DNA from 2 places in the Solidesulfovibrio sp. C21 genome. Region 2 is predicted to be linked to the other one. Evidence: predicted binding sites of a transcription regulator. Region 2 holds the regulator's gene; the other holds the start of a gene.

Region 1 (15,888 bases), on a different contig from region 2:
GACCTGGACGATCTCAAGGGCCGCGACGACTATGCCCTGCCCCTGAGCCGGGAGGACATGGATGCCGTGCGGGCCACGGACATCGACGTCATGCGCAACAATCGCACCGTGGCCGGGGAGCTGGCCGCCCGCAACGTGCGTGGGGCCGACGTGTTGCTCGAAATCAAGAAGGTGCCGCTCCACGACGATCGGGGAGCGGTGGTGGGCGTGCTGTCCACGTCCGAGGACGTGACCCAGAAGGTGAGCCTGGAGCGCCAACTGCTCCAATCCCAGAAAATGGAGGCCATCGGCACCCTGGCCGGCGGCATCGCCCACGATTTCAACAACATCCTCACCTCCATCATCAACTCGGCCGAACTGGCCCTGCTCGACCTGCCCGAAGACGAGCCCATCGGGGACGACATGCGCCGGGTACTCAAGGCCGGCCATCGCGGCAGCCGGCTGGTCAAGCAGATCCTGTCCTTCACCCGGCCGTCCCAGGCGGGATTCGCGGCCATCAACGTGGCCGACGTCGTGAGCGAGGCGGCGGGACTCATCAAGGCCTCCGTGCCCCGTAACATCAAGATCGTGCTCGACGTGCCGGAGCGGGCCGTGACCTGCCGGGCCGACCCCACCCAGCTGCACCAGATCGTCATGAACCTGTGCACCAACGCCTTCCAGGCCATGCGCCAGACCGGCGGCACGCTGACCGTGTCCCTGGCCGAGGACGACCTCGACGAGGCCCAGGCCGGACAGGTCGGTGTGCGGACCGGCCGCTACGCAAGGCTCTCCATCGTGGATACCGGCCCGGGCATCCAGCCGGAAATCCTGGACAAGATTTTCGACCCCTTTTTCACCACCAAACAAAAGGGCGAAGGCACGGGACTCGGGCTGGCCGTGGTGCGCGGCATCGTCAAAAGCCATCGCGGCGCGGTGCGGGTGGTGAGCCAACCCGGCACGCGCACGGGCTTCGACGTCTATCTGCCGCTGCCGGCCGAAGCCGACGCCGTCCCGCCGCCCCCCGTCGCCCCCCCCAACAAGGGCCGCGACCGCATCCTTTTCGTCGAGGACGACGAGGACCAGCGCATCACCATCCCCCGCGTCCTGGCCCAACTCGGCCACGAGGTCTCGGCCCACGGCGGCGGGGCGTCGGCCCTGGCCAAGCTCGCCCTTGACCCGCAGGCCTTCGACGTGTGCATTACCGATTACGACATGCCGGACCTAAACGGCCTGGAACTGGCCGGGAAAATCGCCGCCATCCGGTCCGACCTGCCTGTGATCATCGTTTCCGGCCGCCTGGGCGACATCGAGCAGCGGGAAGTGGCCGGCAACATCAAAAAGATCGTACTCAAACCCTACAACCAGGCGATCATCTCCGCGGCCATCCGCGAGGTGCTCGATGCCAAGCCGCAAACCAAAGCCGCATGAAATCCGTCTGCATCATCGACGACGACCCCGAAGTCCGCGACACCATCGCCAGCCTCACCCGCAAGATGCGCCTGACCAGCGAATCCGCCGGCACCTTGGCCGCGGGCATGGACCTGCTCACCAGCGACAATTTCGACGTGCTGTTCCTGGACGTGCGCCTGCCCGACGGCAATGGGCTGGCCGCCCTGCCCGCGATCAAACGCCTGCCCGACGCCCCCGAGGTCATCATCCTCACCGGCATCGGCGACCCGGACGGGGCGGAACTGGCCATCCAGGAAGGGGTCTGGGACTATCTGGTCAAGCCCTCGCCCATAAAGCAGATCATGCTGACATTGCAGCGCGCGCTGCGCTACCGCGAGGAACGGCGCAGCGACCGCTCGCCCGTGTCGCTGTCCTTGGCGGGATGCGTCGCGGCAAGCCCCCGCATGCAGCCGTGCCTCGACCAGGTGGCCCACGCGGCCGGGTCGAACGCGGCCGTGCTCATTACCGGCGAGACCGGCACCGGCAAGGAGCTTTTCGCCCGGCTCATCCACGCCAACAGCGCCCGGACGGACGGGGCCTTCGTCACCGTGGACTGCGCGGCACTGACGGAAACCCTCGTCGAGAGCACGCTTTTCGGCCACAGGAAAGGGGCCTTCACCGGGGCCGACGCCGACCGGGTGGGACTTGTGCAGCTGGCCGACGCCGGCACGCTGTTTCTGGACGAGGTGGGCGAGATGCCGATGAGCCTGCAAAAGACCTTTTTGCGGGTGCTTCATGAAAAGACCTTTCGCGCCGTGGGGGCGGTCATCGAAAGCAAGAGCGATTTCCGCCTCATCGCCGCCACCAACCGCGACCTGGAAGCCATGGTCGACGCCGGCCAGTTTCGCCGCGACCTCTACTTTCGGCTGAAGACCATCGGGCTCGCCCTGCCGCCGCTACGCGTACGCCCGGAGGACATAAAACCCCTGACCCTGTCCTTCGTGGACGGACTTTGCGCCGAATACACCCTGCCGCCCAAGGGCTTTGACGCGGAATTCCTGGCCATGCTCGAGGCCTACGACTGGCCGGGTAACGTGCGCGAGCTGCGAAACGTCCTGGAGCGGGCCTTTCTGGCCTCGGGCCGGGAAAAAACGCTCTACAGCATGCACCTGCCCCGGGACCTGCGCATCAAGGTGACGAAGTCCAGCCTGGAAAAAGGCCGGCAGGCCCTGGAACGCCCGCTTCCCGAACCGGCCGCGCCGTCCGCCGCCGCAGCCCCGTCTTCCCGACAGTCGCTCAAGGACTTCAAGGAGGCCATGGAACGGCGTTATCTGGAAGGGTTACTGCGCGAAAACGGTCGGGACGTGGCCGCCATGATCGCTGTTTCCGGACTTTCCCGGTCCCACTTCTACGCCCTGCTCAAAAAAAACAACCTGGCCGTTCCGGACTGACGGCCCCCCCATGACGGCGCCAATCCGGTTGTGACGGGTTTGTGCCATGCTTTTTCCGAAAAGCCATGTCAAGGCGGCCCGGTTGTCTCCGGCGCGCTGTCTCTCCTTTGCAAAAAATGTCTCGCGCATAGAAAAGAGACGCAAAATACGTCCTCCCCGGACGTCAATTGCGATTTTTAGAACAAATCCGTTTTTCGGCTTTTTTCCGTGCCATCCGATGGTGTTTGTGGCATCAAACAGCGGGAATCCCCTTCCCTGCGGACAAGGAGGCTATTGGTGTCTGATTTTTCAGACGAACGCCGCCCGTCTGAAATTCCGGACAACGCCCATTCATGGGTCCCGCTTTACGAAACCATACATTTCGCGGTATTAGGCTGCGTAGCGGTATCCGAAAAATCGGATACCCCTCGCGCATCAGAGCCTGGAGTGGGTTCACCGGATCGACAACTCATCGAAGTCTAACTGTCTTTTAACAATTGGCACGGGGTTTGCCTGGAGGGAAGCGTCGACGCCGACCTCCTTTTGTTCGGTCCAACGACAACATTTTCAAGGAGACTTGAGCATGGCCAAGAAGATGAAAAGCATGGACGGCAATACCGCCACCACGCACGTCGCGTACGCGTTAAGCGACACGGCGGCCATTTATCCTATCACGCCTTCGTCCACCATGGGCGAAATCGCGGATGAATGGGCGGCCAAGGGACTCAAAAACATCTTCGGCCAGACTGTGACCATTCGGGAAATGCAGTCCGAGGCCGGCGCGGCCGGCGCGGTACACGGTTCGCTTGCGGCCGGAGCCCTGACCACCACCTTCACCGCCTCCCAGGGCCTGCTGCTCATGATCCCCAACATGTTCAAGATCGCCGGCGAACTCCTGCCGGCCGTCTTCCACGTGTCGGCCCGGGCCGTAGCCACCCATGCCCTGTCGATCTTCGGCGATCACTCCGACGTCATGGCCGCCCGCTCCACCGGCTTCGCCCAGCTCGCCTCGGCCTCGGTCCAGGAATGCATGGACATGGCCCTGGTCGCCCACCTGTCCGCCATCGAGGGCAGCGTGCCCTTCGTCCACCTCTTCGACGGCTTCCGGACCTCCCACGAGATCCAGAAAATCGAAGTCATCGACTACGAGGACATGAAGGGACTGGTCAACATGGAGAAGGTCGCCGCCTTCCGCGCCCGGGCCATGAATCCCGAGCATCCCGACCTGCGCGGCACCGCCCAGAACCCGGACATCTTCTTCCAGGGCCGCGAACGCTCCAATCCCTACTACCAGCTTCTGCCCGGCATCGTCTCGGCCATGATGGACAAGGTCGGGGCCCTGACCGGTCGCCCCTACAAGCTCTTCGACTACGTGGGCGCGCCCGACGCCGACCGCGTCGTGGTCTCCATGGGCTCCTCGTGCGAGACCATCGAGGAAGTGGTCAATTACTTAAACACCAAGGGCGAGAAAGTGGGCCTGGTCAAGGTCCGCCTGTTCCGTCCCTTCTCCCCGGATGCGCTCTTCAAGGTCCTGCCCACCTCGGCCGAGGTGGTCACCGTCCTTGACCGCACCAAGGAGCCGGGCAGCCTCGGCGATCCGCTTTACGAAGACGTCTGCGCGGCCTTCGTCGAGCGCGGCGGCTCCATTCCCAAGCTCATGAGCGGCCGCTACGGCCTGGGCTCCAAGGAGTTCCGCCCCGGCATGGCCAAGTCCATCTTCGACAACATGGCCGCCGCCGCGCCCAAGCGCCACTTCGTGGTCGGCATCGTGGACGACGTCTCCGGCAATTCCCTGCCCATGGGCGGCCCGCTGCCCACGGTCCCCGAAGGCACCGTGCAGTGCAAGTTCTGGGGCTTCGGTTCCGACGGCACCGTCGGCGCCAACAAGTCGGCCATCAAGATCATCGGCGACAACACCGATCTCTACGCCCAGGGCTACTTTGCCTACGACTCGAAAAAATCCGGCGGCATCACCGTCTCCCACCTGCGCTTCGGCAAAAAGCCCATCCAGTCCACCTACCTGGTCGACTCGGCGGACTACATCGCCTGCCACAAGCCGAGCTACGTGCATGTCTACGACATCCTCGAAGGCGTGAAGGAAGGCGGCACCTTCGTGCTCAACTCCCCCTGGAACACCCCGGCAGAGCTCGAAAAGAACCTGCCCGGGCACATGCTGCGCGTGATCGCCGACAAGAAGCTCAAGGTCTACAACATCGACGCCGTGGCCATCGGCGAAAAGACCGGCCTTGGCGCGCGCATCAACATGATCATGCAGACGGCCTTTTTCAAGCTGGCCGGCGTGCTGCCCATCGAAGAGGCCATCAGCCTGCTGAAGGACTCCATCAAGAAGACCTACGGCAAGAAGGGCGACAAGATCGTCAACATGAACATCGCCGCCGTGGACATGGCCCTGGACGGCGTGGTCGAGATCAAGGTCCCGGCCGCCTGGGCCTCCGCCCCGGACGCCAAGACCGCCGCCCCCGACGAACCCGAGTACTTCAACAAGGTCATCCGGCCCATCCTGGCCCAGAAGGGCGACGAAGTGCCGGTTTCCGCCTTTGCCGAAAACGGCTCCTTCCCCGCCGCCACCTCGCAGTACGAAAAGCGCGGCGTGGCCATAAACGTCCCCCACTGGATCAAGGAGAACTGCATCCAGTGCAACCAGTGCTCCATGGTCTGCCCTCACGCCACCATCCGGCCCTTCCTGGCCGACGAGGCCGAAATGGCCGGGGCGCCGGCCTCCTACGACACCCTGCCGGCCACCGGCAAGGAGCTCAAGGGCCTTTCCTACCGCATGCAGGTCTTCCCCATGGACTGCATGGGTTGCGGCTCCTGCGCCAACACCTGCCCGGCCAAGCAGAAAGCGCTGGTCATGAAGCCCCTCGAAGAGGAAATGGCGGTCCAGGTGGAAAACCACGCCTTCGCCATGTCGCTTAAAAACAAGGGCAATCTGGTCAAACGCGAGAACCTCAAGGGCAGCCAGTTCTACCAGCCGCTGCTCGAATTCTCGGGCGCTTGCGCCGGTTGCGGCGAGACCCCGTACGTCAAGCTTCTCACCCAGCTCTTCGGCGAACGCATGATGGTCGCCAACGCCACGGGTTGCTCCTCGATTTGGGGCGGCTCCGCGCCGACCTCGCCCTACGCCGTCAACGCCGAAGGCTTTGGTCCGGCCTGGAACAACTCGCTGTTTGAAGACGCGGCCGAATTCGGCTTCGGCTACAATATGGCCCTCAAGCAACGCCGGGCCAAACTGGCCGACAACGTCGCCGCCGCCCTGGAAGGCTCGCTTTCCGACGCGCTGCGCGCCGCCCTGGCCGGCTGGCAGGAGAAAAAGGACGATCCGGCCGCCTCGCGCCTCTACGGCGACCAGATGAAGTCCCTGCTCGACAAGAACGACCCGGCCCAGGCGGCCATCCTGGCCGACGCCGACATCTTCACCAAGAAGTCCGTGTGGATCTTCGGCGGCGACGGCTGGGCCTACGATATCGGTTACGGCGGCCTCGACCACGTCATCGCCTCGGGCGAGGACGTCAACATCCTGGTCATGGACACCGAAGTCTACTCCAACACCGGCGGCCAGGCCTCCAAGGCCACGCCGCTCGGCGCCATCGCCAAGTTCGCTTCCGCCGGCAAGGTCACGGGCAAAAAGGACCTGGGCCGCATGGCCATGACCTACGGCTACGTCTACGTGGCCTCCATCGCCATGGGCGCGGACAAGAACCAGGCCTTAAAGGCCTTGCTCGAGGCCGAAGCCCACAAGGGTCCCTCCATCGTCATCGCCTACGCCCCCTGCATCAACCAGGGCATCCGCAAAGGCATGGGCAAGTCCATGGAGGAGGCCAAGCTGGCCGTGGAAACCGGCTACTGGCCGCTGTACCGCTTCAATCCGGACCTCGCGGCCGAGGGCAAGAACCCGCTGACCATCGACTCCAAGGCCCCGGCCGGCGACTTCCAGGGCTTCCTCGGCGGCGAAGTCCGCTATGCGGCCCTGGAAAAGATGCACCCCGATATGTCCCTGCGCTACCGCACCACCATGGAGGCGGCCTACAAGAAGCGCTATAAGGAACTGGAATACCTGGCCTCCATGCCGGTCTTCGACGCCCCCGCCGCTCCCAACACGGGCTCCGGCGACGCCGATTCCGCGTTTTGCGAGACCGCTCCCGTGGCCGAACACGCCCGTCCGGCGGCCGACGAACCTTGCGACGAAGGCCGCTCCGGAAAATAAGTAACAAGCGAGAGCAACCACATGGACAACCACCTGTCCCAGAAGTTCGAGGAAATCGTCGGCAAGGAAAACGTCCTGGCCAGCGAAGCGGACCGCCATGCGTATTCCTACGATGCCGCGGTCCTTCCCCCCAAGCTCCCGGCCCTGGCCGTCCGGCCGGAGACGCCCGAAGCCCTGGGACGGGTGGTCGCCACCTGCAATGAACTCGGTTTGCCGCTGACCGTTCGCGGCTCGGGCACCAATCTCTCCGGCGGCACCATTCCCGCCGTCGGAGGGGTGGTGGCCCTGACCGGGGCGCTGAGCAAGATCATCGAGATCAACGAAGCCGACATGTACGCCGTGGTCCAGACCGGCGTCATCACGGCCAAGTTCGCGGCCGAGGTGGCCAAGCGGGGGCTTTTCTACCCGCCCGACCCGGGCAGCCAGGCCGTGTCCACCATCGGCGGCAACGTGGCCGAAAACGCCGGCGGGCTTCGCGGCCTGAAATATGGCGTCACCAAGGACTACGTCATGGGGCTTAGCCTCTATGACGTGGACGGCGAGCTGGTCAAAACCGGTTCGCGCACCGTCAAGTGCGTCACCGGCATGAACCTGCACGGCCTTATGGTCGGCTCCGAAGGCACGCTTGGGGTCTTTAACGAGATCATCCTGAAGCTCGTGCCGCCGCCCAAGGCCAGCAAGGCCATGATGGCCATCTTCGACGACCTGGGAAAGGCGTCGGAGGCCGTGGCCGCCATCATCGCGGCCAAGATCGTGCCGGCGACCCTGGAATACATGGATGACTTCACCATCAAAACCGTGGAGGACTTCGCACACGCCGGACTTCCGACCGACGCCAAGGCCTTGCTGCTGATCGAGGTCGACGGCCATCCGGCCCAGGTCGAGGACGAAGCGGCCGAAGTCGAGGCCATCTGCGGGCGCCACGGGGCCACCCGCATTCACGTGGCCAAGGACGCGGCCGAGCGCAACAAGGTCTGGGAGGCCCGCCGGGCGGCACTGTCCGCTTTGGCCCGGGTACGCCCGACCACCGTGCTCGAGGACGCCACCGTCCCCCGCTCGCAAATCCCGGCCATGGTCGGCGCGCTGGAGGCCATCGCTGCCAAGTACCGGCTTACCATCGGCACCTTCGGCCATGCCGGCGACGGCAACCTGCACCCCACCATCCTGACCGACAAGCGCGATCACGAGGAGTGGAAGCGGGTCGAGGCGGCCATCGACGAGATCTTCGACGTGGCCCTGTCCCTTGGCGGCACGCTTTCGGGCGAGCACGGCATCGGCACGGCCAAGTCGAAATACATGGTCAAGGAAGTCGGCAGGGGCTCCATCCTCTACGCCAAGAAACTCAAAGCGGCCCTGGATCCCAAAGGGATTCTCAATCCTGGCAAGATCACGGGGGAATGATATGAGCGAGATGCGCGAACTGGTCGGGCTGCTCAAGCAAATCGACGACCAACTGGTCGCCTGCATGCGTTGCGGCATGTGCCAGGCTGTGTGTCCGCTCTACGCGGAAACCGGTCTCGAGGCCCACGTGGCCCGGGGCAAGATCGCCCTGCTCGAATGCCTGGCCGACGAGGTCATCAAGGACCCGGCCGGGGTCAAGGAACGTCTGGACGCCTGTCTGCTGTGCGGCTCGTGCCAGGCCAATTGTCCAAGCGGCGTCAAGGCCCTGGACATCTTCCTCAAGGCCCGGGCCTTTCTGACGGGCTATTACGGCCTGCCGCCGGTCAAACGGGTCATCTTCCGGGGACTTTTAAAAAATCCCCGGCTGTTCGACTCGGTCATGGCCATCGCGGCCAAGTTCCAGGGCATCTTCACCCGTCCTGTCAACGACGCCATCGGCTCTTCGTGCGCGAGGGTCTTTTCCAAACTGCTCGAGGGACGTCATTTCGCCCCCCTGGCAGGCACCCCGCTGCACGCGAGCCAGATCGAACGCGACGCCCCCCGCGGCCCTTCCGGGCTCAAGGTGGCGTTCTTCTACGGCTGCGTGGTGGACAAGATGTTCCCGCGCATCGGCGAGGCGGTCCTTAAGGTCTGCGATCACCATGGAGTGGGGGTCTACATGCCCCACGGCCAGGCCTGCTGCGGCATCCCGGCCCTGTCCTCGGGTGACAGCAAGACCTTCGAGGCCCTTGTAGCCGACAATATGGCCCTGTTCGGGGATCATGACTTCGACGTGCTGGTGACGCCCTGCGCCACCTGCACTTCCACCATAAAGAAGATATGGCCGCTTATGGCCACCGGCCTGCCCGAATCCACAAGGATCAGGATTCGGGAGCTTTCGGCCAAGGTAAAGGACATAAGCGCCTTCCTGATCCAGGACGTGGGCGTGACACCCCCCGTCGGCGCAACCATCGGCAAGGAGGTGACGATCACCTATCACGATCCCTGCCATTTGAAAAAATCCCTGGGCATCTCCGCCGAACCCAGGGCTCTTATAGCGGCCAATCCCCACTATCGTCTTATCGAGATGGAGGGGGCGGATTCCTGCTGCGGATCCGGCGGCAGCTTCACGTTGCAGCACTACGACCTGTCCAAACGCATCGGCAAGCGCAAGCGGGACAACATCGTGGCCACCGGTGCATCCGTCGTCGCCACCAGTTGCCCGGCCTGCATGTTGCAAATAGGGGATATGCTGTCCCAGGCCGGCGACAGCTTGGCCATACGGCATCCGGTGGAAATCTACGCGGAGACCCTGGCCGGGCGGTAACGAGATCCGGTCGCAAACAGGCGAGCGAGGTAGCCGAATGAGTTTTAAAGAGAATATCCATGCGCTTTTTGCGCCCAAAACCGTAGCCGTCATCGGCGCGTCCGATAAGCCGGGAAAAGTCGGCCATACGGTGGTGCATAATATGCTGGATGCGGAATTCAAGGGAACATTGATTCCCGTCAATCCCAAATCCGATACAATCCTGGGCCTTCCCGTCACCAAAAGCATCGAGGACCTTCCCGAGGGCCTCGACCTGGCCGTCATCGTCGTCCCTGTGAAGGCAGTCGTGCCTTCCATGGAGGCGCTGGCCGCCCGCAAAGTCCGTTCCGTCATCATCATCACGGCGGGATTCAAGGAAGTGGGCCGGGAAGGCGCGGCCCTCGAACAGCAGCTCATCGAAATCTGTACGAAAAACGACATCGCCATGGTCGGCCCCAACTGCCTGGGCCTGCTCAGCACCCATGACGACAACAACGCCTCCTTTGCCGCCGGCTACCCGAAGAAGGGCTCCATCGCCTTCTTCTCCCAGTCCGGCGCGTTGTGCACCGCGATTCTCGACTGGGCGCTTGGCGAGGAAGTCGGGTTTTCCAAGTTCGTATCCATGGGCAACATGGCCGTGGTCAACGAAGCCAACATGCTGGAATACCTGCGCACCGACCCGAATACCAAGGTCATCCTGGGCTATATCGAAAACGTCTCCAACGGCGCGGACTTTATCGAGCAGGCGGCCAAGGTCTGCCGGGAAAAGCCCGTCATCATGATCAAGTCCGGCACCACCACCGCCGGCGCCAAGGCGGCCTCCTCCCATACCGGAGCCATCGCCGGCTCGGACGCGGCCTACACCGCCGCCTTCCGCAAAACCGGCGTCATTCGCGCGGGCGACATGGGCACGCTTTTTGACCTGGCCATGGCCTTCTCCACCCAGCCCCTGCCCGAAGGCCCCGGCGTGTGCGTGGTCACCAACGCCGGCGGTCCCGGCATTCTGGCCGCCGACGCCATCGAAAAGTCGCAGCTGCTCAACATGGCGCGCCTGTCGAGCAGCACCATCGAGCGGTTCAAGGAGTTCCTGCCGCCCTACGCGGCGCTCTACAACCCGGTCGACCTCGTGGGCGACGCCCCGGCCGAGCGCTACCGCAAGGCGCTCGAGGTGGTGGTCGAAGACCCGCAGGTGCACTCGATCCTGGTCCTTTTGACCCCGACCGCCTCGGCCCAGATCGTCGAGACGGCCCAGGCCATCATCGATGTCTCCAAGACCACGAAGAAACCCATCTTCGTCAACTACATGGGCGGCATGCGCACCAAACCCGGCGTGCGCATGTTAAACGACGCCAGCCTCCCCTGTTCGGTCTACCCCGAGCCCCTGATCGCCAGCATCGAGACCATGTACAAGTACTACCTCTGGCGGCAGACCCCGGCCCAGGAGTTCCCGGAGATCCGGCGCAACCGCCAGAAGGCGCGCCTTGTCATCAACGAGGCCCGGTCCAAGGGCGCGACCGAGGTGGTCGAGTTCCAGGCCCAGGAAGTGCTTCGCGCCTACAACCTGCCCACCCCCAACACGGTGCTGGCCCGCTCGTCGGACGAGGCCGTGGCCGGCGCGGAAAAGATCGGCTACCCGGTGGTTTTAAAGATCGCCTCGCCGCAGATCTCGCACAAGTCGGACGTGGGCGGCGTCAAGGTGAACCTCACCGACGCCGAGGCCGTGAAAAACGCTTTCTTCGACATCACGGCTCGAGCCCAGCGTATGCGCCCCGAGGCGTATATCGCCGGCTGTCTGGTCCAGGAAATGGCCCCCAAGGGCTGCAAGGAGATCATCATCGGGTTCAAGCGCGACGACCAGTTCGGTCCGCTTCTGATGTTCGGCCTCGGCGGCATCTACGTGGAAATCTTAAAGGACATCGCCTTCCGCCTGGCTCCGCTCGGGCGCGACGACGCCAAGGGGATCATCCGCGAGATCAAATCGTACATGCTCCTTAAGGGCGTGCGCGGCGAACCGCCGGTCAACTTCCAGGCCATCGAGGACATCCTTTTGACCATGTCGGAACTGGCCCTGGATTTCCCGGAGATCCAGGAAGCCGAGTTCAACCCGGTGCTGGTCAACGCGGAAAAGGCCGTGGTCGCCGACGTGCGGATCACCCTGAGCGCAAAGTAAGCAGAATCCAGGAGGAACAATCCTATGATCGGTCTCTATATCGGGTCCACGCAGGGATATTCGGGCAAGAACCTCGTCACGCTGGCCCTGGGGCAGCAGTTTCAACGCGAAGGCAAGACCATCGGCTATATGAAGCCTGTCGGCGCCGTGCCCCACAAGATCAACAACCAGATCGGCGACGAAGACGCCCATTTCATGCAGCAGGCCCTGGGCCTGTCGGAATCCCCTTCGCTGGTCAGTCCCGTGGTCATCACCCGGGATTTCCATATGCGCGCCTTCCTGGAGGATTGCGCCAACCTGATGCCGGGCATCGTCGACAGCTATAAGAAGCTCTCCGCCGGCAAGGACCTCATGCTGGTCGGCGGTTCGGGCAGCTTCCTGTATTCCGGCAAGTACTGCGGCGTGGACGGCGTATCCGTGGCCGGCGCCATCGGCGCCAAGGTGCTGCTCGTCGACCGCTATATCCAGGAGTACAACTACGACTACCTGGCCGCGGCCAAGGAAGCCCTGGGCGACGACCTGGTCGGCGTCATTTTAAACGACGTGCCCGACCACTTCCGCGAGGAAGCCGAGACGCTGATCGTGCCCTTCCTCAAGCGGCGCGGCGTGGACGTGCTCGGCATCGTGCCCCACGACCCCATCATGTTCGCCGTGCGCGCGGGCGACCTGGCCCACGGCCTCGGCGGCCGCATGATCACCACGGGCGGGCGCACCGACAATCTGGTGGTCAACTTCCTGATCGGCACCATGCAGGTGGAGAACTTCGTCACCTTCTTCAAGCGTCATAAGGACGTGGCTATCCTCTGCGGCGGCGACCGGGCCGACCTGCAACTCGTGGCCCTGGAAGGCGGCTGCGCGGCGCTGATTCTGACCGGCAACCTCTACCCCAACGACATCATCCTGGCCAAGGCCGAGGACAAAGGCGTGCCGGTCATCGTGGTGCGCGACGATACCTTCACCGTGGCCAAAAAAATGGAATTGATTCTGACGCGCGAAAAACTGCGCGACAACTCCCGCATCGAACACGGCTCCAAGCTCGTGTTGCAGGCGCTCAACTTGCCTGCTCTCAAAAAGAATCTGGGAATCTAGCGTCTTCCATGCCCGAAGCGCGTCCGTCGCCGGCGCGCTTCGGGCTGGAAACGCATGGCCTACCGTACTGGGCGGTTACGGCCCGCACCCGCCCTCGGCGACGGGAACGGGAGCGGCTGGTCTCATATCCAAACCAAAGGAGCGAAGAACATGACGTGGGTCCAACAGTACCAACCGCTTGGCAGTGTGGGCCTGTCCGCGCTGGTGGCAGGCATTCCCCTCTACATCCTTTTCTACATGCTGGCCGTCAAACGCATGGCCGGCCACAAGGCCGCCTTCGTGGCTACGGCCGTGGCCGTCATCCTGGCCATCGTGGCCTGGGGCATGCCGGTCGGCCTGGCCCTTGACGCCACCCTGTACGGCGCGGCCTTCGGTCTTTTCCCCATCGTGTGGATCGTGGTCACCGCCATCTGGGTCTACAACATGACGGTTGAATCGGGCGAGTTCAACATCATCAAGAACTCCCTGGCCCAGATCACCGACGACCGCCGGCTCCAGGCCATCTTCATCGCTTTCGCCTTCGGCTCGTTTATCGAGGGCACGGCCGGCTTCGGCACGCCCGTCGCCATCACCGCCGCCATGCTGGTGGGCCTCGGGTTCAACCCGCTCTACGCCGCCGGCATCTGCCTGATCGCCAACACCGCCCCGGTGGCTTTCGGCGCCATCGGCATCCCCGTCGTTGTCGCGGCCAAGGTCACCGACCTCGACATCATGAAGATCAGCCAGATCATCGGCCGCCAGCTGCCGTTTCTGTCCGTGATCATTCCGTTGTGGCTGTCGGTCACCATGTGCGGCTTCAAGCGCTCCATGGAAGTCCTGCCGGCCATCATCGTAGCCGGCGTGTGCTTCGCCGGTTCCCAGTTCCTGGTGTCCAACTTCGTCGGCCCGTACCTGCCTGACATCATTTCGGCCATCATCACCATCATCGGCCTGGGCCTGTTCCTCAAGGTCTGGAAGCCGAAAAACGTCTGGCATTTCCCGGACGAGCCGCCCGCGGCCGACCGCAAGGTCGCCTCGGAATACTCCGGCGGCGAGATCCTGCGCGCCTGGATGCCCTATATTATCCTGGCCATCATGGTTTTCCTGTGGGGCCTTAATCCGGTCAAGGTGCTGCTCAAGCCCTTCGGCTTCGCCTTCCAGTGGCCGGATCTGCACAACGTCGTCATCAAAACCGCGCCCATCGTGGCCGCCAACACCCCCTACGGCGCGGTGTTCAACGTCAACATCGGCTCCGCCGCCGGCACCGCTATCCTCCTCGCCGGCCTGATCGCCGTCATTTTCATGCCCAACTACGGTTACGGCAAGGCCATCGCCTGCTTTTTCCGTACCATCAAGCAGCTGCGCTATCCCATCCTGACCATCGCCCTGATCCTGGGCCTGGCCTACATCATGAACTACTCGGGCATGAGCTCGTCCATGGGTCTGGCCTTTACCGCCACCGGCGCGCTGTTCCCGTTCTTCTCCCCGATACTCGGCTGGTTGGGCGTCTTCCTGACCGGTTCCGACACCTCGTCCAACGCGCTTTTCGGCGCCCTGCAAAAGACCACCGCCCAGCAGATCGGCGTGGACCCGCACCTGTGCGTGGCCGCCAACTCCTCGGGTGGTGTCACCGGCAAGATGATCTCGCCCCAGTCCATTGCCGTGGCCACCGCCGCCACGAACATGGTCGGCCAGGAGGGCAACATCTTCCGCTTCACCCTGGGCCATTCCGTGGCCATGACCCTGTTCGTGTGCGTGCTGACCCTGCTGCAGGCCTATCCCCTGAAATGGATGCTGCCCTAGCCGTCGCGTAAGCTTCCCACGTCCCGGCCGCGATGCCCGCGCGTCCGGCCGGGACGTTTCCGCCAGCCAAGAGAGGTTCCCATGTCGACTTCCCTTTCCCTCGTCGACCGTATGCAGGAAAAGGCCGCCCTGGCGGCCGCCGTCGTTTCCAAGGTCGCCTCCATGGACGAGGCCATCGCCTACGTGGCCGACGTGTGCGCCAATAAGGAAGCCTGCCAGATTCTGGCTTCGGGCTGCGCCGAGCCGATTTCCGACACGGCCGAGGCACTTTGCCGCACCAAGCAGCAGAAAATCGTCTGTGCCCCGGACATGCCGGAAGACGTCGTGGCCAAGCTTACCGCCCTGTGCGAGGATCGCGGCATCGCCGTCATCACCACGGGCATGCGAAAGCGCCTTGGCGGCATCGACATCGCCCTGACCATGGCCGCCGCCGGCATCGCCGAAACCGGCACCATTGTCGTGCGTTCCACCGACGAAGAAGTCCGTCTGGCCACCATGGTGGCCGAAACCCATATCGCCGTGCTGCCGGCCGGGGCCGTCGTCGCCGATTCCTACGACCTCGAGGACCGGATGGCCGAGTGGATGGCCGGTCCGGACTACACGGCCTTTATCACCGGACCCAGCCGCACCGCCGATATCGAGCGGGTGCTGGCCCTTGGCGTGCACGGCCCCCTGAAGCTGCACCTTCTCATCCTGGAGGGCAACTAGATGCAAGACGCCGCCAACCTCAAGGACTACCGCAAGCAGTTGCGGGAAGCCCTGGACAACGAATTTCAGCGACAGGCCCTGGACAAGTTCGCCGTGGCCTACCGCACCTCGCGCTCCAACGCCTTCGCCGGCATCGACGCCCCGGAACTGATCGCGGAGATCGCCGCGGCCAAGGATGCCGCCGTGGACCATCTCCCCGAGCTTTTCGAAGAGTTCAAGCGTCACGCCGAAGCGGCCGGGACCAAGGTCCACTGGGCCGCCACGGCCCACGACGCCAACGAAATCATTGGTGCCATCGCCAAGGAAAACGGCGTGCGCACCGTGGTCAAGTCCAAGTCCATGACAGCCGAGGAAATCCACCTAAACGACCATCTCGAGGGGCAGGGCCTGGAGGTCACCGAAACGGACCTTGGCGAATGGATCATCCAGC
Region 2 (15,888 bases):
GCTGGAGGACGGCTTTTTATCCGCCATCTCCGAGCCCCTGACCGACAAAAAAGTCCGCGACGTCATCTTTCGGGCCAAGGAAGTCAAAAGCCTCTACGACGACATTTTCCGCATGACCCGCGAGATCATGCTGGAACGCGAACTGCTTGCCCGCAAGACCGACCTGGTGCTCTTTTTGAACCGCATACTCACCCGCGCCTCGGAGTCCCTCGACCCCACGGTCATCCTGGACAACGCCCGTGAGGACCTGGAGCTGCTTTTGCCCCTGCGCGGACTGTTGGGAGTCCTTTGGCAACCGGGAAGCTCCGGGGGCATGGACGCCGAACTGTTTTTGCAACCGGACATGGACCACGCGACCGAACGCCACTGGACCGAGGAACTGCTGCGCCACGGGGCCAAGCTCTCCGGCAAGTCCATGCAGAGTTATCGGACCACGTTTCTGGAAGGCGGCTCGAGTCGGGAGCCGCTGGCCATTCCGCAAGCCCCGGAGGAAATCATCCGGCTGTCGCTTCGGGCCGGGGGCGAAACCTTTGGCGCGCTGATTCTCTACCGCGACCAGGGCAAGGCCCTTGGCAAGGACCAGGTGCAGGCGCTTTACGCCTCCATCAACCACCTGGCCCTGGCCCTGCGCAATGCCGCGCTTTTCAGCCAGGTCAAGATTCGGGCCGATCATGACGGGCTCACCCGCATCCACAACCGTCGGGCTTTTGACGAACGCCTCGTGGAGGAATTGCGGCGGCACCAGCGCTACCACCACCCCTTGAGCCTGCTCATGCTCGACATCGACCATTTCAAGACCATCAACGACCGGTTCGGGCATCTTGTGGGCGACCATGTGCTGCGCGAGGTGGGACGCCTCCTCTCGGATACGCTGCGCAGTACGGATTTCACCGCCCGCTACGGCGGCGAGGAATTCACGGTCATCCTGCCCCAGACCGCCGAGGAGCCCTCGCGCGTGCTGGCCGAACGGCTGCGTGGGGTCATCGAGGAAGCCCGGTTCAACCACGATGGACAGGATTTTTCCATCACCGTCTCCATCGGCGCGGCCACGATGGTTCCCGGATCGCTGACCAAGCGCAAGGAACTGCTGGAGAAGGCGGACAAGGCCCTGTACCAGGCCAAAAAACTCGGCCGCAACCAGGTCTGCACGGCGCTCGGGCCGGTGTCCCTGACAACGGAGGCGGTCGCCGCCTCGGCCGCCAAAGCCGGTTAACCGACCGTGCGAGAGGGGAAATCCTCTAAAAAGGGTTCTCCCCTCTCGCGCTCTCCCTTTCCCCCACTTATTGCTTGTACTGAAAAAGAAAAAGGCGGCTAGATTTTTGATCTAACCGCCAGATATTCTTGGTGGGCAATGGGCGATTCGAACGCCCGGCCTTTGGCTCCGGAGGCCAACGCTCTATCCAGCTGAGCTAATTGCCCGAAGAAGCGGTAAACTATCCGTGAGCCCCGGGCTTGTCAATATCGAACCGGCCCATTTGGAAAAATTCATTCTGCTGGGGAGCAGGCCGTCCGGCAGGACGACAATGCGGCCAGGGCCGGCAAGCGCCAGATTGTACCCGCCGGGCAAGCCCAAACGGGGGGAGCGGAAACCCCGCGCGCCGGCGCCCCCTCTCTGAAGCACCCGCGGCAGCGGCAATCTCCCCTCCCCCACCCCGGCCCTATGCCCGCTTGGCCGGCCTTGCGCAACAAAAAAAGGGAGCAGCCCGAAAGCCGCTCCCCAGTGATTCGAGGAAACCGGAACTAGGCGAAGGCCTTCTGCAGAGGCGGCACGACCTGCTTTTTGCGGGACAGCACGCCATCAAGCCACACGGAATCACCCTTGACTTCGACGCCAAAGGCCTTTTTCACGTAGCTCGGATCGTCGGAGACGATCAGCATCTCGGAACCTTCCTTCATGATGTCGGTCAGAAGCAGGAACACGCTGTGACGGCCCTCGGCCTTGACCTTCTTGCACTCGGCAAGCAGATCCGCCTTGACCGGCTCGAGGATGGACAGGTCGACCACTTCCAGCTGGCCGATGCCGATCTTCTTGCCGCCCATGTCGAAGTCCTTGTAGTCGCGGAAGACCAGTTCGCGGGCCGGGGTGCCGCCCACGGCCGACTTGACCTTGAACATCTCGACGCCCAGGGACATGTAGTCGGACACGCCGGCGATCTTGGCCAGGGCCTCGACGGCGGCCTTGTCCTCGGGGGTGCAGGTCGGGGACTTGAACATGACGGTGTCGGACAAAATGGCGCACATCATGAGGCCGGCCATGGGCTTGGAAATCTCCACCTTGGCGCAGTCGTACATCATCTTGACCACGGTGCAGGAGCAGCCCACAGGCTTGACCAGGATCTCCAGGGGATTGGGGGTGGTCACGTCGCCGAGCTTGTGGTGGTCGTAGATGCCGATGATCTCGCCCTTGTCCAGATTTTCCAGGCTCTGGGCCAGGTCGGAGTGGTCGACCAGGATGATCTGCTTGTCGGTGGCGTCGGTGACGATCTCCGGAGCGGCCACGCCGAACTTATCGAGCACGAACGTGCTTTCGGGGTTAAGCTTGCCCTGCGCGGCCGGCTTGGCGTCCAGCCCCTTGGCCTTGTTCATCAGGTCCGCCACGGAAATGGCGGCGGCGACGGAATCGGTGTCCGGATTTTTGTGACCAACGACATACAAAGCCATAGTAGTGTCCTCCTGGTGTTTTTCCCAATAACCCTAGCGGGTTGGCTGCCGAAACTTACAACTTGTGAAGAATATCCCAAAAGAAGCAAGTTGCCAAGTCAAATTCCCCGGGCCGCCAGCCTTTTTCGGCTCCTCGCCACGCCATCCTGTTCATTACCATCAGGGATATCTAGCCTTTTCGACAAAAAAGCAGGGAAGTCCCCTTTCGCGCAATATTCGGAAAGGAGGGATTTCGCGTCCGCCGTCTCAGCCCAACAGGCACCAAGCCACGGCCAAAATCATGCCGGCGGCCAGCAGCATGTACGCCGGCCGATAACGCAGGGACAACACCCCGCCCAGGCTGCCCAGTATCCAAAGCTGGCTCCAGGTCGCCCCGGAAGAGGCAAGATACGGCCAGACCATGGGCAGCAGCACGGCATAAAGCGCGATCAGCCCGGCCAGGACCACGCTAAAGGCTAGGCCGTTTAAGGCTGCCATGTCCAGCAGGGCCCGGCGCACCAGCCTGCCGGGCGCGAAATGGGACTTTGATCGCTCCCGGGCCGCCGTATAGCGCGACAGAACGATGTTTTCCATCATCCGCTGCGCCCCTTCCAGGGTGGCGAAAAGCCGTCCCAGGATGGCCGTGGTCGCGGCCACGAAGAGCGCTTCGGCCGGCGTCGTCAGCTGGTAGACGTGCATAAGCGACAGGCCGGCCAGGGTCGCCGCGGCGGCATTGGGGGGGATGTGGGTGCCGGCGGGAATGCCGTCGAGCCAAAAGAGTTCGTAAAAAAGGCTCAGCTTCAGGGTCGCGTCCAGGTCACCGTAGCAGGCGGCCCAGAAAAACCCGATGACAAGCGGCCTTTCGATCAGCGCAGCGTTTAAAAAGAAGCGGAAGGACGAAAAAAGAACAAAAAAAAAGCGACGCTTATCACGTGGAGCAAGATATCGGCCTGATGGGTCATGCGCGTCGTCTCGCCTGGGCGATTTCCGTGGGCGGGTTCCTGTCCAAAGGCCCAAACTGCGGCCGTAGCGGCTCTTCGCCGCCTGCCTTAGCCGGCCGACACGCCCCGCTTCCGGGCCGTGCCTCCACTTGCATCCGCAAGACCAAGCCCGAAGCTTGTCGCGGAGTCAACGTGCCTGCGTTGCCTTTTCCTTGAAAATACGACCCGGTTTTCCAAGGCCGCAACATTACACGGAACGCAACTGCTGCGGATCGCTCGGCACGCAACGGTAGTCGAGCCGCACCCCCTTGTCCCGGAAAAAGTCCAGACAGGACTCGTCATCCTTGGACAGGGCCACATGGGGGCAGACCTGCTTTTTCCCCGGCGCGTAATGCAGATTGCCGAGATTGAGGTTGCCGAAGCCGAAACCACGCTCGTAGGCGATTCGGGCGTCGCGGCAACTGGCGAACAAGATCAAGGCGTCCTCGGCGTCGAGGGGGTTCCTGGATAAAAACCCCAGCAAGTCGCCGACCGGGAGAAATTCGATGCGCACCCCGGAGGGTATGGCCAGGGACATGATCTCCTGGCGCAAAAAATCCGTGGACAGGTCGTCGTTGACCACCAGGATCGTTCGGGCGTGCGTGAAAGGCAGCCAGCTTTCGATGATCTGGCCATGCACGAGCCTGTTGTCCACCCGCACGAACGCCATGGTCCTAGGCCTCGGCAACCCGCTTGCGCAATACCTCGCCCGCCACGACGATGCCCTGGCAGCCGGCCTGCTTGCCTTCGGCGGCCAGCCCCTCCAGATTCTTGGTCCGCGCGCCGAGGATTTTGATGAGCATGGGCAAATTGACGCCCGTGAGCACCTCGAGCCGACCCGAGCCCAGAAGCGACAGGCTGAGGTTGGTCGGCGTGCCGCCGAACATGTCGGTCAGGATAAGCACGCCGCCGCCCTGGTCGGTTTCCTTGATGGCGGCCTTCAGCGACGCCAGGATGTGGTCCACCTCGGTGGCCATGTCCACGCTCACGCAACGGCAATGTTCCTGGTGGCCCAGGATGCATTCCGCCGCCTTCAAAAGCCACGTGCCGTAATCGGTGTGGGTGACGATCACCACGCCAACCGGCGTCTCCGAGCGGGTTTGCCCATTCATGTTCGCGCATCCGGGGGCGTTATCAGGCCCAAACCTGGCGTCAAAACGGCGCGGCGGAGTAATCCAGCCCAGTGCCGCGACGCGTCCTGCTGCCGCAGTGACCCACCAACAAGACGGGAGCATGCCCCCGCTGGCCGACACGATAGCCGCAACCGCGGCCCGGCACATCGGCTTCTTCCGGTTTGCCGGCGTCCGCGGCCTTGCCGCCGCGCGCCGGATCAACCGCGTTCGATATGCCGATGCTCAAGAGAAAGATTGTATCCAGCCTTGGACAAGGTGTCAAAGACAGACTCGGCCACGGCCACGGAACGGTGCCGCCCCCCGGTGCAGCCGAAGGCGATGGTCAGGCGGTAACGCCCTTCCCTGGCGTACAGCGGCAGGAGGTAGAGCAGGAAAGCGGTCAGCCGGGCGAGAAATTCCCGACCCGGATCCTCGGCCAGGACATAGTCGCGCACGGGCGCGTCCTTCCCGGTTTTTTCCCGCAACGCCTTGTCGAAATAGGGATTGGGCAAAAAACGCAGGTCAAAGACCATGTCCGCCTCGGATGGCGGCCCGTACTTGAAGCCAAAGCTCATGACGTGGACCTTGAGCATGCCGGTGGAGACCCGGATGGAGGCCCATTTTTCCTGGAGCTTGCGACGCAGGTCATGGATGGAAAAATCGGTGGTGTCGAGCACCATGTCGGCCGAGTCCCGAAGCGGGGTCATGCGCGTGCGTTCTTCGAGCACAGCCTGCTCCAGGCCCCGCGATTCGCTTTCCAGAGGATGCGGCCGGCGTGTGGTGGCGTAGCGGCGGATGATTTCCTGGGTGTCGGCCTCGAGGAAAATGATCTGCAAGGCCGCCGCCGCGCCTTTGACCTGGGCCAGCGTCGCCCCCCAGTCGGTGTCCATGTCGGCTTGGCGCACATCCATGCCGAGCGCCAGCCCTTTGTAACGCTGGCCGCCCTTCACTTCGAAAAGGCCGATGAGTTTGGGCACGAGACTGACGGGCAACCCGTCCACACAAAAAAAACCCAGGTCCTCGAAGACCCGCAAGGCGGTGGACTTGCCGGACCCTGAAAGTCCGGTCAGGATGACGATGGTCAGTTCCGCAGGCGTGTCTTCCATGGCGCATGGCCCCCCGGCCCCGATAGGACACACTCCCCGCGCGCCGGCCGGCGCGCGGGGAGGTGACGTTTCGTGTTGCTTCAGGCGGCGGCCGTGAGCACCTGCCACAAGGCGGCGTCGTTTTCGGCGCTCATGAAGGCGTGCCGGAAGGATTCGTCGGACAAGAGCCGGGAGATGTGGGCCAGGATGCGCAGGTGCAGGCCCGCCACGTGCTCCGGGGCAAGGACGAGAAAGAAGATGCGGCAGGGCTTGAAATCCAGCGCATCGAAGTTGACGCCCTTGAGGCTGCGGCCGACGACAATGACGATCTGCTCGAGGTTCTCCATCTTGCCATGGGGAATGGCGACGCCGTCGCCGATCCCCGTGGTGCCGAGGTTTTCCCGGTCAAGCAGCACTTGGCGCGCCCGGGCATCGTCGAAATCGGGCCATCTGGCCTTCATCGGGGCGATCAGTTCGGCCAGCACGTCGGGTTTGGACTCGGACACAAGTTCCCCGATGACGAAATCGGGTTGGAGATAATCCTCAAGACGCATTTATGCTCCCGTTCCAGGATCAATGAGGCCGAAGTCGCCGTTGCGCAGACGGTAGATGACATTGGGCCGGTCGGTTTCGGAGTTGATAAACACCATGAACTCGTATTTGAGGCTTTCAAGCTGCATGGCCGCCTCTTCCACGGCCATGGGCTTGGGCTCGTAGTCGTCGGTCTGGACGATGGTGGGCGTCCGCGCCCCGGCGGCATCCTCGCTTATGCTGATGACCTGGGTATGGACGACCTCGGCCTTCTGGCGGCGGCGGTCCTTTTGCTTCTCGCGGAATTTCTTGGCCTGCGCCTCGACTTTGTCAAGGATCATGTCGATGGTGGAATACATGTCCTCGGAGGCTTCGTGGGCCGAGATGTGCATGTTGTCGGCCAGGAAGATGACGTCGGCCATCTGGCGGTTTTTTTCCACGGCCAAATTGACCTGCAACTCCGAGGCGTCGGTGGCGACGGTATATTTGGCGAGCTTCTCAAAACGCTTGCGGGCGTAGTCGCGCAAATGATCCGATGGCTCGAAGTTCTTGAAATTAAAAGTAATGTTCATATAGTCCTCCGGGTGGCATGGTATTGAGCCGGGGTCCCGGCCCGAAGCATCAGAAAATTTCCTTGCGCTTGGACGAGGATTCGATGCCCATGGCCGTGCGATATTTGGCCACGGTACGGCGGGCGATGTTGATTTGCAGCTCTTCCTTGAGCATGTCGGCAATGGCCTCGTCACTGATGGGTTTCTTGGCGTTCTCACCGGCGATGATGCGCTTGATCATGGCCTTGACCGACTCCGACCCTACCGTCCCACCGTCGTCGAGGTCCAGGGAACTGTTGAAAAAAAACTTCAGTTCGTAAATACCGTGGGGCGTGGCCACGTATTTGTTGGACGTGATGCGGCTGACCGTGGATTCGTGCATGCTGATGTCGTCGGCCACGTCTTTCAAGATCAGCGGCCGCAGCCGCGTCACGCCGTGCTCGAAAAATTCCCGCTGAAACTTGAGTATGCTCTCCAGGACCTTGTAGAGCGTGCGCTGGCGCTGATAAAGGCTTTTCATCAGCCACATGGCCGAGCGCATCTTGTCTTGCAGGTAATCCTTGTCCTTGTCCGCCTTCGGCTTGAGCCCATCCATGTAGGTCATGTTGACGTTGAGCCGGGGCATGCCCTCTTCGTTTAACAGTATGACGAAGTCGTCGCCGTACTTGTAGACAAAGGCGTCGGGGCTCACATAGATGGGGTCGCCCGAACCATAACTGGCTCCGGGCATGGGATTGAGCGTCTGGATCAGCTCCAGGTATTCCTTGAGCTTCTCCATGGTGATGTGAAATTTTTTGGCCAGCGGCTTGTAGCGCTTTTTTTCCAGATCCTCGAGGTGGTCGCGCACGAGCTCGATAAGGATGGTGTCCTCGTAGCCGAAGACCTCGATCTGGGTCAGCAGGCATTCGCTGGGGGTGCGGGCGGCCACGCCCACCGGATCGAAGCGCTGGAGGCGGTGCAGCACTTCCTCCACCGCCTCGACGCTCGTGGCGGTCATCTGGGCCAGCTCCTCGATCGAGGCGCAGAGATAGCCCGAGGAGCTGAGGCTGCCGACGATGGTCTCGCCGATCTCGAGTTGCTTTGGCGTAAAATTGGACAGGCGCATCTGCCAGCCGATATGCCCTTCCAGGGAGGGCTTGGAGGCAAGCCTTGCGTCGAAGGCCATGCCCTCCTCGGGGATCTCGGATTCGCGGGACTGGGCCTGCCGGCCGGTGCTGGCGAAATCGCCAAGGTAGTCGTCCCACTCGGCGTTTTTAAGCAGCTCCTTTTCCATGGCCACTTCGCTGCTGTCGCCGCTTGGACCGAGGTTGTCCTCGGCCATCGTGGATTCGGGCTGCCGATCTTCGTCTATGGATTCCTCGAGAAGGGGATTTTCCAGGAGTTCCTGCTGCACGCTCTCCAGGAGCTCCAGCCGGGACAACTGCAGGAGCTTGATGGCTTGCTGCAGTTGGGGAGTCATCACCAACTGCTGGGACAATTTGAGCTGCTGTCGCAGTTCCAGGGCCATGTCTACCGCCGTACGCGCTTTTTTATGGGTTTTCGTGTCGGCGGTGTCCGGCGCGTGTCCGGCCTCCGCCCAACAAAAAACATGCCACAATCAAAGGATTGTGGCAATCCGCCCGGCTTACCGTTCCCGCAGGAACCAGTCGTACGCGGCCGCAAGCCGCCCGGAAGCGTTCAGGATAAACCGGATGGCCTCGCGCACCGCCCCCTGCCCGCCGTCCCGGGTCGTCACCCAAAGGGCCAGGTCCGAAATTTCCGGTTGGGCGTCGGCCACGGCCATGGGCAGGCCAACAAGCCCCATGGGGCCGGCATCCACCCAGTCGTCGCCGAGGTAGGCCGTTTGCCCCGGGGTAATGCCGGTACGCTCCCATATGGCGCGCAGGATCGGCACCTTGCGGTAATGGCCAGGATGGTATTCGGCGATGCCGAGTTCTTTTATGCGGGCGGCCACAGCCGGGCTGTCCAGGCCGCTTATGACCGCCACGGCGATGCCGGCGATCTGGGCCGCCTTGATGCCGAGCCCGTCCTGGGCATGAAACCGCTTGGCGATCTCCCCCCGGCCGTCGACGTAGAGCCCGCCGTCGGTCAGAACCCCGTCCACATCCAGCACGAGCAGGGCGATATCCCCGGCCCTGGCCGCAGCAAGCGTGGCGTCGTGCGTCACGGCGCGCCTCCTTTAGTTTTCCGGCGCAAGGCCGCGCCCAAACGCCTCGAACCGGCCCCAAAAGCTTGAAAGCAAGCAATACCCCTGGCTGCCCGCGAGGTGGGGCTCCGGAATCCCTATTGAAAGTTTTTGAAGAGGGGTCCGGGGGGAAACTTTTTCCAAAAAGTTTCCCCCCGGCCGCCGGCGGCGTAACTTCCTACGCCCCCTGCTGGCGCTTGGCAGCCATCACGAACTCCCGAAAGAGCGGATGGGGCTTCATGGGGCTGCTTTTGAATTCCGGATGGAACTGGCAGCCGAGGAACCAGGGATGCTCGGGCAGCTCCACCATTTCCACGAGTTCCCCGTCCGGGGACAGGCCGCTTAAAACCATCCCGCCCTCCTCGAACGCGGCGGCGTAAGCCTTGTTAAACTCGTAGCGATGCCGGTGGCGCTCGGAAATCTCCCCGGCGCCGTAGGCCTCGGCGGCCTTGGTGTCGGGCTTGACCACGCAGGGATAGGCGCCCAGGCGCATGGTGCCGCCCTTGTCACAGGAGGGATCGCGGCGCTCGATCTTTTTGGTGCGGAAGTCGAACCATTCCCGCATGAGGTAGATGACCGGATCGGCCGTGGTCAGGTCGAATTCCTCGGAATTGGCGCAGGTCAGCCCGAGCACGTGGCGGGCGTATTCGATGACCGCGCACTGCATACCGAGACAGATGCCGAAAAAGGGGATGTCATGGACGCGCGCGTATTCGATGGCCGCGATCTTGCCTTCGACCCCGCGCGAGCCGAACCCGCCCGGGACCAGGATGCCGTCGATGCCTTTGAAATACCCGGCCGCGTTTTCCCGGGTGACGTCCTCGGAATTGACGTACACGAAACGAATCGACACGCCGGCGAGGCCACCCGCGTGCACCAGCGCCTCGTGCAGACTCTTGTAGGCTTCCTTCAGGTCCACATACTTGCCCACGATGGCGATGGACACCGTGCCGGCGGGATTGTCGAGGCGGTCGACCATGGAGTGCCAGGCCGTCAGATCGGCGTTTTTGGCCGGCAGACGCAGCAGGATGGCAATTTTCTGGTCCACGCCCTCGCCGTAGAGCCGCAGCGGCAATTCATAAATGTTTTTCACGTCCACGGCCGTGAACACGGCGTCGGCGTCCACGTCGCAAAAAAGCGCGATCTTTTCTTTGAGGTCCCGTGTCAGGTCCACTTCGCTGCGGCAGATGATGATGTCGGGCTGGATGCCGATGGAGCGCAGTTCCTTGACGCTGTGCTGGGTGGGCTTGGTTTTCACCTCGCCGGCCACGCGCAAATACGGCACGAGCGTCAGATGGATATAAAGGACGTTTTCCCGGCCGAGGTCCATGCGCAGCTGGCGGATGGCCTCCAGAAACGGCTGCCCCTCGATGTCGCCCACCGTGCCGCCGATTTCGATGATGGCCACGTCTTCGTCGCCGGCGACGCCGAGGATGGCCCGCTTGATCTCGTCGGTGATGTGCGGGATCACCTGCACCGTGCCGCCTAGATAGTCGCCCCGGCGCTCCTTCTGGATGACGCTGAAATAGACCCGGCCCGAGGTGTAGTTGTTGTTCTGGCTCATGGGCACGCCGAGAAAGCGCTCGTAATGCCCGAGGTCGAGGTCGGTTTCGGCCCCGTCGTCGGTGACGTACACCTCGCCGTGCTGGAAGGGGTTCATGGTGCCGGGATCGACGTTGATGTAGGGATCGAGCTTTTGGATGGTGACCTTAAGCCCCCGGGCCTGGAGCAGCGCGCCGATGGAGGCGGCGGCCAGCCCTTTGCCCAGGGAGGACAGCACCCCCCCCGTAACGAAAATAAATTTGGTCTTCATTGCTGATGCCGTCCTTGATGTGTGCTGTTTGGGCCGCGCCGGCGGACCCGGCGGCCCGCGCCGAAACATTCCGGCGCCCTCTGGCGGGTCCGGTTGACGCGGTCGGGGCGGCCCCTTATGTTCAGCCGCGCAAAGTAAGCCTTCGGGCGCAATTTTTCAAGGAACCCCCTGGAGGACCCCTATGGCGCAGGTGCGCACCCTCGTGATCACCGGCTACGGCACCAACTGCGAAGTGGAATCGGCTCATGCCGCGCGCATGGCCGGTTCCGACGTCACGGACATCGTTTTCTTCTCCGACATCATCGCCGGCCGGACGCGAATCGACGCGTATAATTTCCTGATTTTTCCAGGCGGGTTTCTCGACGGCGACGATCTGGGCGCAGCCCAAGCCGCCGCAGTGCGTTGGAAACACGCCCAAACCGCGGCCGGCGAATCGCTTCTTGGACAATTAAAAACTTTTTTCGAGGCCGGCGGACTCATCCTCGGCATCTGCAACGGATTTCAGCTGCTGGTCAAGCTCGGGCTGCTGCCGGCCCTTGGCGGGGACTATTTCGCCCGGCAGGTGAGTCTGGCCAACAACGACTCGGCCCGGTTCGAGGACCGCTGGGTGACGCTCGCCGCCAATCCGGCCAGCCCCTGCGTGTTCACCCGGGGCGTCGTGCGCCTGGATCTGCCCGTGCGCCACGGCGAAGGCAAGCTCGTGCCCATGTCCCCGGCCGTGCTCGACGACCTCGTGCGCACCGGGGCCGTGGCCCTGACCTACGCCGACCCGGCCTCGGGCGCGGCCACCATGGAATACCCGGCCAACCCCAACGGCTCGCCCCACGCCATCGCCGGCCTGACCGACCCGTCCGGGCGCATTCTGGGACTCATGCCCCACCCCGAAGCCTTCAACCACCCCACCAACCATCCGGGCTACACCCGGGGCGAACACCCCATGCTCGGCACCGTGCTGTTCGAAAACGCCGTGGGCCACCTGCGCGCTTCGGCCGGTTAGGCCGGCACGCAGTCAAGGCCGGGGAGCGTTTTGCGCCTCATCCGGGCGGAGGCTCCATGGAAAAAATCAACCTTGCGGAAAAGTTCGGACTTTTCGACGGATACTGGGACCCGAAGATCATCGGGGAATGCAACGACGCCCACATCAAGCTGGCCAAGCTCAAAGGGACCTTCGACTGGCACCACCACGAAAAGGAGGACGAACTGTTTTTCGTGGTGGCCGGCCGTTTGACCATCCATTTCCGGGACCGCTCCATCGACCTCGACCCGGGGGAGCTCATCGTCATCCCCAAGGGGACGGAGCACTGCCCCGAAGCGCGGCAGGAAGTCCGGGTCATGCTCATCGAGCCCAAAGGGACACTGAATACCGGCAATGTCGTGACGGAAAAGACCCGGGCCACCCTGGCGCATATTTGAGCCCCTGCCGTTTTACCGGAGCGTGCGCCGCCAGTGCGGCCTCTGCGCAGAGAGACATTCCATGGCCCTGCAACCGGCCCGTCGATTTATCGCCGGCGTTGTCGATACGCCCCCTGCCCCGCCGGGATGGGCCAGCTTCGAGGCGGTGATGGCTCTGGCCCTGGGAAAAGCCCGGGAAGCGGCCGCCCAGGGCGAAGCGCCTGTCGGCGCGGTGGTGCTCTCGGCGGCGGGCGAACTGCTCGGCGCAGCCGGCAATGCGCCCATTACGCGCCACGACCCAACGGCCCACGCCGAGATTCTGGCCCTGCGCCAGGCGGCGGTCCACGTCGGCAATTACCGTTTGCCGGGCTCGATTATGGCCGTGACCCTGGAACCGTGCGTCATGTGCCTGGGGGCCATGATCCACGCCCGGGTGGGCCTGCTCGTCTACGGGGCGTCCGACCCCCGCACCGGGGCCATCGCCTCGATGCTGCCCGGTCCGGACCTGCCTTTTTTCAACCACCGTTTCGATGTGGTGTCCGGGGTGCTGGAAGAAGCCTGCGGCGGGCTGTTGCGGGATTTTTTCCGAGAGCGGCGCAGCCGGCCGGCCGGCACGGGCAGTGAATAAATGCTTGCCAAGATCACCCAAGAGGTGTATTTTTCTAAATTCGTTGCGCGTCTTTCCTTGACGAGCGGAGAGGTACCGAAGTGGTCGTAACGGGCCCGACTCGAAATCGGGTTGCGGGTTAATAGCCTGCACGTGGGTTCGAATCCCACCCTCTCCGCCATTACAGCTTCTAATCAAGCCCCGCAGGTTCCAACACCCCTTCAGGGCTTGTTTTTTTGGGCTCATTTCTTCCAATGAGCTCTTTGCGTTTCATTGACAGCCGAGACACGTTTGGGGCAAAAACGGGGCAAAATCTGGCCTGACGCCGTTATTGAGTGAATTTTGCCCCACCTCATCGAAGTGAAGATTCCCCTAATTCTTACAAGCAAACTGTTCGGATACTCTCGGTGTATTCCGGCGTCCTTGCCCTGCTCTCGAAACGTGTTCCTCCGTGGTCCCGCGTCTCGCCGGACGCATATAATATGATTGTCACCCGCTTCGCGCCGAGCCCCACCGGTTTTTTGCACCTGGGCCACGCCTTTTCGGCGCTCACCGCCTTTTGCGTGGCGCGGGAAGCCGGCGGGCGTTTCTTGCTGCGCATCGAGGACATCGACCCCGTGCGCTGCAAGCCGGCCTACACCCGGGCGATGCTCGACGATTTGCACTGGCTGGGCCTGACCTGGGAGGAGCCCGTGCGAGTCCAGTCCGCGCATATGGCGGATTACGCGGCGGCGCTTGGCCATTTGCGCGCAAGGGGCCTCATTTATCCCTGCTTTTGCACGCGCCGCGAGATCGGGGAACTCGCCGCGCCCCAGGAAAACGACGACGTCGGCCCCATTTATCCGGGCACCTGCCGCAACCTGTCCGAATCCGACCGCGCGGCGCTGGCCCGAACGCGCCCCTGCGTCTGGCGGCTGGACATGGCCCGGGCCTGCGCCCAGGCGGGCGAACTGACCTGGCACGATGCAGCGCGTGGGGAAATACGGGCCGCCCCCGCCCGTTTTGGCGATGTCGTGCTGGCCCGCAAGGACGTTTTGACAAGCTACCATCTCAGTGTCACGGTCGACGACGCCTTGCAGGGCGTCACCCTGGTCACCCGGGGCGAGGACTTGTTCGCGGCCACGGATATCCATCGTCTGTTGCAGGCTCTTTTGGATCTGCCGACGCCCCGTTACCGCCACCATCCGCTTTTGCGCGATGCCACGGGCCGCCGCTATGCCAAGCGCGACAAGTCCCTGACGCTGCGCGCCCTGCGTGAAGCCGGAAAAACTCCGGCTGCGGTGCGCGAGATGACCGGCTTCCCCCGCGTTCCTCTTTGATGGCGAACTGTCGCAAAACGCCGCGCAAACCGCATTGCCCCGCCTGCTGTTTTCGGGCTTGGACTTCTTTGGCGGCAACGAGAGGGCCGCACGCCATTTGCAACACAGCGTGCGGCGGTAGACTCGGACGTTTCCACAGGGTGGGAGGCGAGCCTGGAACTCTGCGCCGCCCGGCGGAAAGCATCGCCGGGCAGAGTGGGAATCCTCAGGAAGGGGATATTTCGGCGTAGGCAGGACTAACCCTGGTGTATTGCCAAAACCACGCGGCCTAAGTATGATAAAATTTGACGGGAAAGTATAATTCCAGTAATAAAAAAAAAGACGCACCTGGAAGCCCCGAGCACGAATGCGGAGCCCCTGACGCGCAAAGGCACCTCCAAGCGTTCTACCAAGTTGTCTCATTCCCCGCGCCTTGACCCCCCCACTGGGCACTCGCCTCCAGGCGGGACCCTCATGGCTACGAGGAATTGCGTTCGCCTTTAACCGCGTGGAGTTTCTTTGTCGTTTCCTTCCTTAACCATCGGTGACTTGTTCCTCCCCATGGCTATCATCCAGGGGGGCATGGGCGTCGGGATTTCACTCTCCGGCCTGGCTTCCGCCGTGGCCGCTTCCGGCGGCCTCGGTGTTATTTCAGCGGCGGGCATCGGCATGAATGAGCCGGATTTCGCTTCCAATTATATCGAAGCCAACAACCGGGCGCTTACCCGGGAAATCCGTGCCGTCCGCGCCAAAACCGCCGGAGCTCTCGGCATCAATATCATGGTGGCCATGGCCAACTTCGCCGAACTGGTCAAAACAGCCATCAGGGAAAATGTCGACGTCATTTTTTCCGGAGCCGGCCTGCCTCTCGATCTGCCCTCCCACCTGACCGAAGGCTCCAAGACCAAACTCGTGCCCATCGTTTCCTCGGCCCGGGCCGCCATCATCCTGTGCAGAAAATGGCTGTCGCGTTTTGGCCGCACCCCGGACGGGTTCGTCGTGGAAGGCCCCATGGCCGGCGGGCACCTGGGGTTCAAGGCCGAACACATCGATGATCCAGCCTTTATCCTGGAGAACCTCGTGTCCGAGGTCCTCACCGGACTTGCCCCCTACACCGCGCCGAACGGCCTGCCCATACCGGTCATCGCCGCCGGCGGTGTGTACACCGGCGCCGACATCCACCGCTTCATCACACTCGGCGCGGCCGGCGTCCAGATGGGAACCCGCTTTGTCGCCACCGACGAATGTGACGCCGACGAGCGTTTCAAGCAAAGCTACATCGACGCCCGCGAAGAGGATCTGATGATCATCAAAAGCCCTGTGGGCATGCCCGGGCGGGCCATCCGCAACGACTTCCTGAAAAGTGCCGCCCACGGCGACAAAAAGCCCCCCTCCTGTCCGTATCGCTGCATCCTCTCCTGCGATCACCAAAAGGCCCCCTACTGCATAACCCTGGCCCTGGCCAACGCGCAAAAAGGCCGCCTCAAATACGGCTTCGCCTTCGCCGGCAAGAATGCTTGGCGCGTGGATCGCATCATGCCCGTGGCTGAGCTCTTTAACGAGCTGGCCACGCAGTATGCGCAGGCCGAAGCGGCTGCGATTTAAGATCGCGGGCAAGGCGGCCCCGCCCTTTATCGCACGCGCGGCTCCATTTGGAGCGGTTCCGGCGCGCCAGACGGTTCCCCGGTGAGCGC

What was found. The regulator sigma-54, encoded in region 2, starts transcription at its own class of promoters, with help from an activator protein. The targets are predictions, from matches to a motif close to CTGGCACGGNNNNTGCTT.
Region 1: nifJ (pyruvate:ferredoxin (flavodoxin) oxidoreductase) is a predicted target of sigma-54. The motif match lies at 3,296-3,313, and genes of this name have one in related genera.

What each region holds. Positions count from the first base shown of each region.
Region 1 is NZ_JBLODY010000034.1:2,877-18,764, reverse strand. It holds gene ACMZ6R_RS11610 (PAS domain S-box protein) at 1-1,407, shown strand, start outside; gene ACMZ6R_RS11605 (sigma-54-dependent transcriptional regulator) at 1,404-2,819, shown strand; gene nifJ (pyruvate:ferredoxin (flavodoxin) oxidoreductase) at 3,382-7,023, shown strand; gene ACMZ6R_RS11595 (FAD-binding oxidoreductase) at 7,045-8,424, shown strand; gene ACMZ6R_RS11590 ((Fe-S)-binding protein) at 8,426-9,730, shown strand; gene ACMZ6R_RS11585 (acetate--CoA ligase family protein) at 9,768-11,879, shown strand; gene ACMZ6R_RS11580 (phosphotransacetylase family protein) at 11,904-12,968, shown strand; gene ACMZ6R_RS11575 (L-lactate permease) at 13,119-14,750, shown strand; gene ACMZ6R_RS11570 (LutC/YkgG family protein) at 14,832-15,458, shown strand; gene ldhH (L-lactate dehydrogenase (quinone) large subunit LdhH) at 15,459-15,888, shown strand, end outside.
Region 2 is NZ_JBLODY010000013.1:17,638-33,525, reverse strand. It holds gene ACMZ6R_RS06465 (GGDEF domain-containing protein) at 1-1,213, shown strand, start outside; tRNA gene ACMZ6R_RS06460 (tRNA-Arg) at 1,343-1,419, opposite strand; gene ACMZ6R_RS06455 (manganese-dependent inorganic pyrophosphatase) at 1,741-2,661, opposite strand; gene ACMZ6R_RS06450 (PTS sugar transporter subunit IIC) at 2,908-3,657, opposite strand; gene ACMZ6R_RS06445 (PTS sugar transporter subunit IIB) at 3,829-4,290, opposite strand; gene ACMZ6R_RS06440 (PTS sugar transporter subunit IIA) at 4,295-4,732, opposite strand; gene rapZ (RNase adapter RapZ) at 4,951-5,838, opposite strand; gene ACMZ6R_RS06430 (PTS sugar transporter subunit IIA) at 5,919-6,371, opposite strand; gene hpf (ribosome hibernation-promoting factor, HPF/YfiA family) at 6,372-6,920, opposite strand; gene rpoN (RNA polymerase factor sigma-54) at 6,970-8,406, opposite strand; gene ACMZ6R_RS06415 (KdsC family phosphatase) at 8,524-9,066, opposite strand; gene ACMZ6R_RS06410 (CTP synthase) at 9,263-10,897, opposite strand; gene ACMZ6R_RS06405 (phosphoribosylformylglycinamidine synthase subunit PurQ) at 11,079-11,894, shown strand; gene ACMZ6R_RS06400 (cupin domain-containing protein) at 11,951-12,310, shown strand; gene tadA (tRNA adenosine(34) deaminase TadA) at 12,372-12,917, shown strand; tRNA gene ACMZ6R_RS06390 (tRNA-Ser) at 12,984-13,077, shown strand; gene gluQRS (tRNA glutamyl-Q(34) synthetase GluQRS) at 13,379-14,215, shown strand; gene ACMZ6R_RS06380 (NAD(P)H-dependent flavin oxidoreductase) at 14,714-15,799, shown strand.